2 regions of the Polaromonas sp. P3_B4 genome follow, and region 1 is predicted to be linked to the other one. Evidence: predicted binding sites of a transcription regulator. Region 1 holds the regulator's gene; the other holds the start of a gene.

The links. Region 1 encodes LexA, which represses DNA repair genes until DNA is damaged. Its sites were predicted from a motif close to ACTGTATNNNNATACAGT; they were not measured.
Region 2: imuA (translesion DNA synthesis-associated protein ImuA) is a predicted target of LexA. The motif match lies at 2,614-2,631, and genes of this name have one in related genera.

The regions. Positions count from the first base shown of each region.
Region 1 covers NZ_JBFUGQ010000001.1:1,548,828-1,553,240, forward strand. Annotated here, with positions in the region: gene adk (adenylate kinase) at 1-288, shown strand, start outside; gene AC1DVV_RS07440 (asparaginase) at 385-1,341, opposite strand; gene lexA (transcriptional repressor LexA) at 1,495-2,199, shown strand; gene AC1DVV_RS07450 (hypothetical protein) at 2,336-2,728, shown strand; gene AC1DVV_RS07455 (D-2-hydroxyacid dehydrogenase family protein) at 2,875-3,882, shown strand; gene AC1DVV_RS07460 (type IV pilus assembly protein FimV) at 3,952-4,413, opposite strand, start outside.
Region 2 covers NZ_JBFUGQ010000001.1:1,232,476-1,236,888, reverse strand. Annotated here, with positions in the region: gene AC1DVV_RS06070 (error-prone DNA polymerase) at 1-327, opposite strand, end outside; gene AC1DVV_RS06065 (Y-family DNA polymerase) at 335-1,780, opposite strand; gene imuA (translesion DNA synthesis-associated protein ImuA) at 1,740-2,585, opposite strand; gene AC1DVV_RS06055 (hypothetical protein) at 2,780-3,580, opposite strand; gene AC1DVV_RS06050 (disulfide bond formation protein B) at 3,802-4,308, opposite strand.

The DNA.
Region 1 (4,413 bases):
CGTTCGCACCCCGCCTCAGGCCGCACCTATCACGTCAAGTTCAATCCGCCCAAGGTCGAAGGCAAAGACGATGTGACCGGCGAGCCGCTGATCCAGCGCGATGACGACAAGGAAGAAACCGTCCGCAAGCGCCTGGAGGTTTACAGCGCGCAGACCCGTCCGCTGGTTGAGTACTACTCCAGCTGGGCAAAGTCAGAGCCTGAACTGGCCCCAAAATACCGTGCCATCAGCGGCATGGGCGGTGTTGACGAGATCACCGCCCGCGCGTTCAAAGCGCTGGCGGGCTGAATCGAGCCTCCAGCGAGTCCATCTGCACCCCAAAGCCGTCAGTCTGACGGCTTTTTTCATTCCAGTTCCCGGCAGACTGAAATCGGAAGGCAGGGTTCAGCTTTGCGCCAACAGCTCGAGCATCATCGCTATTCTCGCCTTCACGGGGCTCAGCCCCTGCGAATCAGAAAACAGATCCCCGGGTGTGGGCAAGATACGACCATTGAGGCACCTTGTCGACCGGACGACCCGCACCCCCGCGGACCGCGCGCGAAGCAAGGCCGCCTCCAGCGCATGGTGCAAGGTGCCATTACCCGTGGCGGCAACTACAAGCCCCTGAACACCCTGCGCCAGCAACGCGTCCACGACCGCACCACTGGCGCCGGCATGGTTCATGACGATCTCAACGTGCGGCCACTGGACCGGAACCACGGAGTTCGCTATTATTTTAATAGCTGCTTGCGCTCGTTCTACATGGGTTTCAGGCCAATTTCGCATTAACCTGAGGAATCCTTCCTCCACATAGCCAATCGGCCCCGCATCACCAGAGTCAAAGGCGTCAACCTTGTAGGTATGCACTTTCTGCACGTCCAGCGCGCTGTGGATGGTTCCGGCGCACACCGCAACCACACCCCTCGCCCCCGCATGACGCGCCGCCGCCATGGCATCCAGCATGTTCTGGGGGCCGTCAGGCACCAGCGCCGTCGCGGGCCGCATGGCGCAGGTCAGCACCACAGGTTTATCGGGGCGGCACACCGCATGAAGGAAATATGCCGTCTCTTCCAGCGTGTCCGTTCCGTGCGTGATAACAATGCCCTGCACGTCCGGCTGGGCCAGAAAGTAATTGACCCGACTGGCCAGCTGCATCCATACCTCGAAGCTCATGTCCTTACTGTCGACCTGCGCGACCTGCTCGGTCATCAAGGGGCCGTACCTTGCCAAGGACGGGACCGCCACGACCAGCTGCTCAACGCCCACCTGGGCGGCGGTATAGCCGATGTTGTCCGACGCACTCGCAGCCTGCCCGGCAATCGTGCCGCCAGTGCCCAGAATCACAATATTTTGAGGATACATAAAACGTAAACTTGCAATCTTTTAAAAACTGGATGAAAATACAGTTACTGGATATTAAAACAGCTACAGCAACGTGCGTACCCAAAGCCAACAGGCAACAGGCAACAGGCAATACGCAAGCGGGCTGAAGTTGTGATTCAAGGAGCAACAGTGATGAGCACACTCGATAACTTTCCGCATTTTCCCTCTGAGGCTCCCAAGCTCACTGCGCGCCAGCAGCAAATTCTGGAATTGATCCAGAGCGCCATCGCGCGCACGGGCGCCCCGCCCACCCGTGCTGAAATCGCCGCTGAGCTTGGCTTTCGCTCTGCCAACGCCGCCGAGGAGCACTTGCAGGCACTGGCCCGCAAAGGCGTCATCGAGCTGGTCAGCGGGACTTCACGCGGCATACGTTTGCGCAATGACGCCCTTCGCAGCCTGAACGAATCCAGAATCAAACAGTTTTCCCTGCCGTTGCAAAGCCTGGCCCAACTCGCCCTACCTCTGGTGGGGCGGGTTGCTGCTGGCAGCCCGATTCTCGCGCAGGAACATGTCGAGCAAACCTATTATTTTGAAAGCAGCCTGTTTCAGCGCCAGCCCGACTACCTGCTCAAGGTTCGCGGCATGAGCATGCGGGACGCAGGCATCATGGATGGCGACCTGCTGGCCGTCAAGCAATCAAAGGAAGCCAAGAATGGTCAAATTGTCGTGGCCCGGCTGGGTGATGAAGTGACCGTCAAGCGCTTTCGCCGCAACAAGCACCTGATCGAACTTCTGCCCGAAAACCCGGACTTTAAAACCATTGTGGTCGAGCCCGGCGAACCTTTCGAACTGGAAGGCCTGGCCGTCGGCCTCATTCGCAACACGATGCTGATGTAGGCAGTTCACCTGGCCACGCACCAGGTGGCGGGCGTTTGGCCGTTGTGATGGCCAACACCCTGGTGCCGGGGCCTTCCTGGCAATTTGCCAGTCTGCAATCCTGCCTGTGTAAACCTCTCTCATACAGGAGTTCATCATGGGAATCATCAGTTTTTCACATACACCAATGTCGTCAGTCCTGCTGGCACCCGTGCAGGCATTGGTGTCATTGTTTTTGCCGGCGCAGGGTATGGCTGGGGCAAGCCGTTTTTCCGCGCCAGCCGGCGCGCAGCCCAGATCTCACCAGCTTGCGCTACCCTTTGCTTCCGGCGATTTCGCGGCAATGCGCGGCCCGTCTGCCCGCGCCACTGGTACTCTTGCCGTCCAACGCTCTGTCAATGCGTCCCGACCCAGCCGGCTGCGAGTTGTCCGTGAGTTTGACTCCAATGTCGGCCCAGCGTGCGCTGGCCGCATGGTGATATCCGGCCGCATGGCCGACGTCTGCGCGGAACTTGAGCGCATGAGCCAGCGAGAAACCTCTTTGAGATAACTGGTACGGCAAGCTTCCCACCAGAAGTTCAGCCCGGGCCTATGCGCTTTGCGGCGCCGTCTGGTGCGTTTCCTTGAGATACAAAATCCCCAGTCGGAAGTGACCCCGGCGGCAAGGAAGAAAAATCTTGCAGGCACAATATCGGCATGAATATTGTGATCCTCGACGACTATCAGGACGCGGTGCGGAAACTGAACTGCGCAGCCAAGCTGGAGGCCTACCCCGCCAAGGTCTATACCAACACCGTTAAAGGCATCGGCCAGCTGTCCGTCCGCCTCAAGGATGCCGATGTCATCGTCCTGATCCGGGAGAGAACCCAGCTCAACCGGCAAGTTATTGAAAAGCTGCCCAAACTCAAGCTGATTGCCCAGACAGGCCGTGTCGGAAGCCATATAGATGTCGCGGCTTGCACAGAACGCGGCATCGCGGTTGCCGAGGGCATTGGGTCTCCTACGGCACCCGCGGAGCTGACCTGGGCACTGGTGATGACCGCCATGCGCCGCATTCCGCACTATGTAGCCCACTTGAAGCATGGCGCCTGGCAGCAGGCAGGGCTCAAGTCAGCTTCGATGCCACCCAACTTCGGCATTGGCTCCGTCCTCAAGGGCAAGACATTGGGGGTATGGAGCTACGGGAAGATCGGGCAAATTGTGGCTGGCTACGGCAGGGCCTTCGGTATGCGTGTCGTCATTTGGGGCCGCGACGCATCACTGGAGCGGGCACAGGCCGATGGCTTTGAAGTCGCGGCCAGCAAAGCCGAATTCTTTGAGCAAAGCGATGTACTGAGCCTTCACCTGCGACTCAACGCAGAGACACGCGGTATCGTCACGCTGGAAGACCTGTCGCGCATGAAAACCACGTCCCTGCTGGTGAATACATCAAGGGCGGAGCTGATCGAGCCGGAAGCATTGATCGCCTCCCTCAATCGCGGGCGGCCCGGCCTGGCGGCCATCGATGTTTTTGAGTCGGAGCCCATCCTGCAAGGCCATGCGCTGCTCCGCCTGGAAAACTGCATTTGCACGCCGCATATTGGCTATGTTGAACAGGACAGCTATGAGCTGTACTTTGGCGCGGCGTTTGACAACGTCGTCAACTTCATCAAGGGCACGCCCACCAATATCGTCAACCCGGGGGCCTTGCAAGTACGGCGCTGATGTGACACGCCCAGCCTGATCAAGTGCGCGTAAACCCGGGATTCCCGGCGAGCCAGGCTCAAACTTCGCTCAAGTTTTCTGCGTCGGCCCCGAAGAATCCGGAAAGTCGAGGTCAAACTCGATGAGATTGTTGGCAGCGGCTTGCGGCGGCCGCGCACCAGCGTCGATCGATGGAAACGGGACCAGGTCCCCGCCCTCACCTGCACTCAAATCAATATCAAGGCCAAGCCGGGGGGAAGCGGGAGGCTGCGTCGGGTCGGTTGCACCTGCCACGGCAGGAGACGGCAAAGGCGCCACGATCTGGAACCGGGCTGACAGTGGCTGGATGCTGGTGGGTCCAAAGCCTGCAACGCTTGGGAGCGTATCCGGCATGGTCGGAATCGACGGTGCGTCCGATGGTTTTACCGGTGCTTCGGCGTCGCCGGGCGGCCGGCTAACAATCCTTTTTGCGATCGAGTGGAGGAGCAACAGCTCGCGGTAGGCGGCCAGGCTGAAGACCTCTCCCCGCGAATCCGGTTTGCGGAATATGGA
Region 2 (4,413 bases), 320 kb from region 1:
CACGTCACCGGCCTTGCGCGCTTCGGTGATGAACTCGCACAGGTTGCCCCAGCCTGCCGCGTTGTGCGGCAGCACCACCAGCCTGAAGGCATCGGGCGCCTGCACCAAAAATTCCGCGCCCGGCAGCAGCTTGAGGCCCATCTCTTTTGCCACCTCATGCGCCCTGACCACCCCGGCCACCGAACATTCGTCGGTGATGGCCAGCGCCTTGTAGCCCAGCTCGGAAGCGCGTTCGGCCAGTTCCTGCGCGTGCGAGGCGCCACGCTGGAAGCTGAAGTTGCTCAGCGCGTGCAGTTCGGCGTAATCGGGAAGCGCGTAGGCAGGCATGCGGGCCTCAGGCAAAAAAGCCGTGCAAATACCAGGTGCGTTGCCGGCCGGCCTGGGCGGCAGAGCCCAGCCTTTCGCTGTAAACCCACAGCAAGCCGCCCTGCTGGCTGCGGTAGATGTAGTAGTCGCGAAACGCCCACGGTTTTTCACACAGGCCCGGCTCAGCGCTGCGGTTGTCGCGATCAGCCAGCAACCATTCGGCAGCCTCCAGCCGCTGCGGCCCGGCCAGGCGCGTCAGCTTGCCCTGGTACACCGGGCTGTTGCCTGCAGCTTGCAGCTTCAGCGGCTCGGGCAGCAGCCAGGCAGGGTACAAGGCTTCAGCCCGGGCTTCTGGAATGTGGGAAGTGGCTTTTCTTAAACCTTTTAGGCCTCTGGCGCCCGATGGCTTTGCGCAAGCAGCTATTGATTTAATAGCGCTTCTGGCGCTCACCCAGCGCTGCATCAGCTCGGGCCGGTGGTCGCAGCAAGGTTGCCAGGCTTGCACATTGGCATCACCCAGGCGGGCGCTGAGCCGCTCGACCAGCTCCACCACGCTGTCGCCCTGCCGGCGCGCTTCCATCAACAGGCTGCCGGTGGCGGCTGCCGAATCGGCCAGCAGCTCGGTGGCCAGCGACTGCAGCGTCAGGCTGTGCACCGGCGCCGGCAGCTTTTGCTGCGCCAGGTGCTCTGAGATGAGGCGTGCCATGTGACGCAGGTCTTGTGCGGGCTGGGCGGTGCGAATCTCGAGCTCGCCGGTCGGAGGCACATCGCGGCGTTTGTCCAGGTGCCAGATGATTTTCAGGGCGCAGAGCCCGCTCTGCCGCCCCAGCAGCCAGGCGTGCAGGTGAACCAGCAGGCGCTCAACGCCCGCCATCAGCGCGGGGCCATGGGTGACCAGTGCATTGAGCTCCAGTTTTTCCTCAAAGTGTTCGGGCAGCACTTGCCACTCATAGTCGTCGGCTACGGTGCCGCGGGCGCGGTCCAGCGCCTCCAGCAGCTCGGCGCCAAAACGCCGCGCCACGCCGTCACGCGGCAGGCGCAGCAGGTCGTCCCAGCTGCGGCAGCCAATGCGCTCCAGCACACCGAGGTGCGGGCGTGCGGCCGTCAGAGTGTGCATGGGCAGGTCGGCCACGCGTTTCTTCACCACGCCAGCTTGGCCTTCCCGCATCCGAAGACGCCCTAGCGCTATCAAAGATGTAGCACCTTGCGCACGTTCTATAAGGGCAACAGCCTGATTTGATTCAAAAAACAGCTCAATTTTCTGCGCCAGCAGCTGCATCAGCCGCGCCAGCCCGCCAAACAGGCGCAGGCTGCCCGTCACGTCCATCAGCACCGCTTCGTCGACCAGCGCCACGCGCGGCGTAAAACCCAGCGCCAGGCTGGCCACCGCCCGCTGCAATGCAGCGGCGTCCTCGCCCCACTGCTGCACCGCGTCAGTGGTGATCGAGATGCGCAATGCGATCCAGCAACGCATGGATGGGGCTCCGGGGTGAAGTAACAGGCAGCGACACCAGCGACGGCAGCAGGATGGGGGCAAGCTCTTCCCGCTTTTGCCGGGCCCTGTCGCGACTGGCTGCCAGCAGCGCTGACAGCCGGGCGGGCCGGGTGTCGAGCAGCACCGGCGCAGCCAGTGGCGGGCCGCGGCGCTTGAGCACGTGGACCAGCAGATTGCCGCCCTCCTGCACAGCGCCTTCCAGCAGCAGGCGCAGCGGCGCGGGTGACGATTCGTGTTGGGCCCGCAGCGGCCGGAACACAAACAGCAGCTTGTGGTGCGCATGCGCGGCAATCTGCAGGCGGCGCAGGTGGGCACTGCGCGCATCCGGCAGCCAGGCCAGCACGGCGGTCACGTCAGCGCACTGCAGCGCCTCTCGCGTGGCCCAGAGCAGCGAAGGCGCGTCACCGGGCTTGCCGTGAATGCTGATGAGCCGCCGCATGTCGATCTGGCGCGCGCCCAGCGCCGGGCCAAACGGCAGATAAGGCGCACCGACCAGCGCCGTCAGTTGCGCGCCAGGCTCATCCGGTGCGGCGGGCTGGTTGAGGGCCCGGGCCAGGCCGGGCGCCAGCAAACCCCATTCCTGCTGGCCCGCCTGCGGCAGCAGCAGTTCAACCAGCGCGCCCTGCGGCCAGCCTCCTCCTGGCAAGGCCAGGTCGAGCGCCGCATAACCTGTGGCCACCGTCTGCACACTCGCGCTGCCCAGTTCGCCGGCCCGCCAAACCTGGGCATTCAGGGCGTCGGCAAAGTCCGGCAAAGCGCTGGGCATTGCGGTAAGGGTGGGCATGGAAGGTGGTCCGGATCAAGCTGGATATACTGTATTTATGTACAGTATATGATCGATTCGATGCCCTGCCAACCTGCATGAAACCCGGGTACCCCAGTCGAGAATTATTCACCCCGGAGCCACCGGGAAAACCGGCACCTCCCTGCAAATCAGGATGCAGCGCGCTTGCCGGCGGTACCGCTGTTCTCGCGCGTCTAGAGTTTGGGCGGGAGTGGCCGGCCCACGTTGTGGGCGCCCTTGTCGGCCGCCTCCCAATACGCCTTGTCCAGCGTGCCGGGGTGGTTCTTGACCGGGGTGCCGACCGGCACATTGCCAGGGCGCTGAACGCCCTCCACCGAATAGGTTTTCAGCTTGGGCTTCTCGGTGGTGGAGGGGTTGAGCTCATGAAACTCGTGCGCCACCTTTGAAGGGTTTTGGGGAGACAACTTTTGGCCACGAACACTCGCCAGCGTTTCAATGTGCGTCATGCACCGCGTCGTGTAGGGGTCGGGTGCCTCACCGAACAGGTGAAACACGCCGTGCTGCTGACGTTCGCTCGTCATCTGCTTGAGCTTCCAGAGCTCGAACACCGACACCTTTGCGCGCATCGCCTCCTTGGAGTCATAGCGGTATTCCCGTCCCTTCTTGCGATCGCTTTCTGGGGCCGGACGCGCCAGGAAGCGGTCCCTGTGCTCGGTCGGTGTATGGCTGCCATAGGCCAGGTTCGAGTAAGGCTTGGACTCGTCTATGCCGGTCAGCTGGTTCACGGCGCCAAACTTTGGCAAATCTGTACGGGGTGGGCCACTGCCCATCCGGAAATCTTCGTAATGACCCCACGAACCCCGTCCGTATTTGACGGTCATGTGTTCCGGCTGTTGTGGATTCGTCGTGTTTCTCCACGTGGAGAACTTGACCGGCACCACCGGCTGGTTTCCCAGGAAATAGGCACTGGCAGCGGCACCGGCACTCGCCAGGACCGGGAAGCCAAAGCGCGATAACACCCTTCCTGCTGCCATGGGGACCATCCTTGTGCCGCAGCGCGGCAATGTTGATGAGCTGACCTTCCGGTAAAACCGGCGACTGGATATTCAGTCTAGTCATGGCGCGCGGCTGGCGCCATCCCCTTTTTCAGGTGAAAAATTACATGCTTCGGCTATGGGTGCGTCGCTGCGGCCCTCAAGCTCGCAGCATGAGCTGGCCGGGGGCAATGCGCCGCCAAACTGGCGATGTGGTCGATTCAGCGCTTGCGCGCCTGGCGTGCGATCAGCAGCAAGCCCACGACCGCAATAGCCACAAAACACAGGAAAGACCAGTTGGCAATCGAGCCGCCCAGAAAGGTCCAGTCGATCTTGGTGCAGTCGCCGCTGCCCTTGAAGATCATGGGAATGGCGCGTTTGAGCGGAAAGGTTTCAATCATTCCGTAAAAGTCGCGGCCGCAAGAGGCAATTTCAGGCGGATACCACTGCAGGAAACTTTGGCGCGCCGCCACAAAAGCACCAAAACCCGAGAGCAGCACCATCAGGCCTGAACCGGCGATCAGCAGGCCCCGGCTTTTGGCGATGGCCGTCACGCCCGCCACCACCGCCACCAGCACCAGCGCATACCGCTGCACGATGCACATCGGGCAAGGCTCCAGGCCTACCACGTGCTGCAGGTACAGGCCAAAAGCCAGCATGGCCACGCAGGCCACGGCGATCAGCGCCAGCATGCGGCGCGGCATGGCGTCGAAATACGTCAAAAACATCAGGGAGCCCTCTTTTTTCTGGATGAATTATGAATTGTCCAGGGGTTCGGGCGTTTGGTGCCGGATAAGTTCCCTTCGGCGATACATGCAGGGCAGATTCTTCGC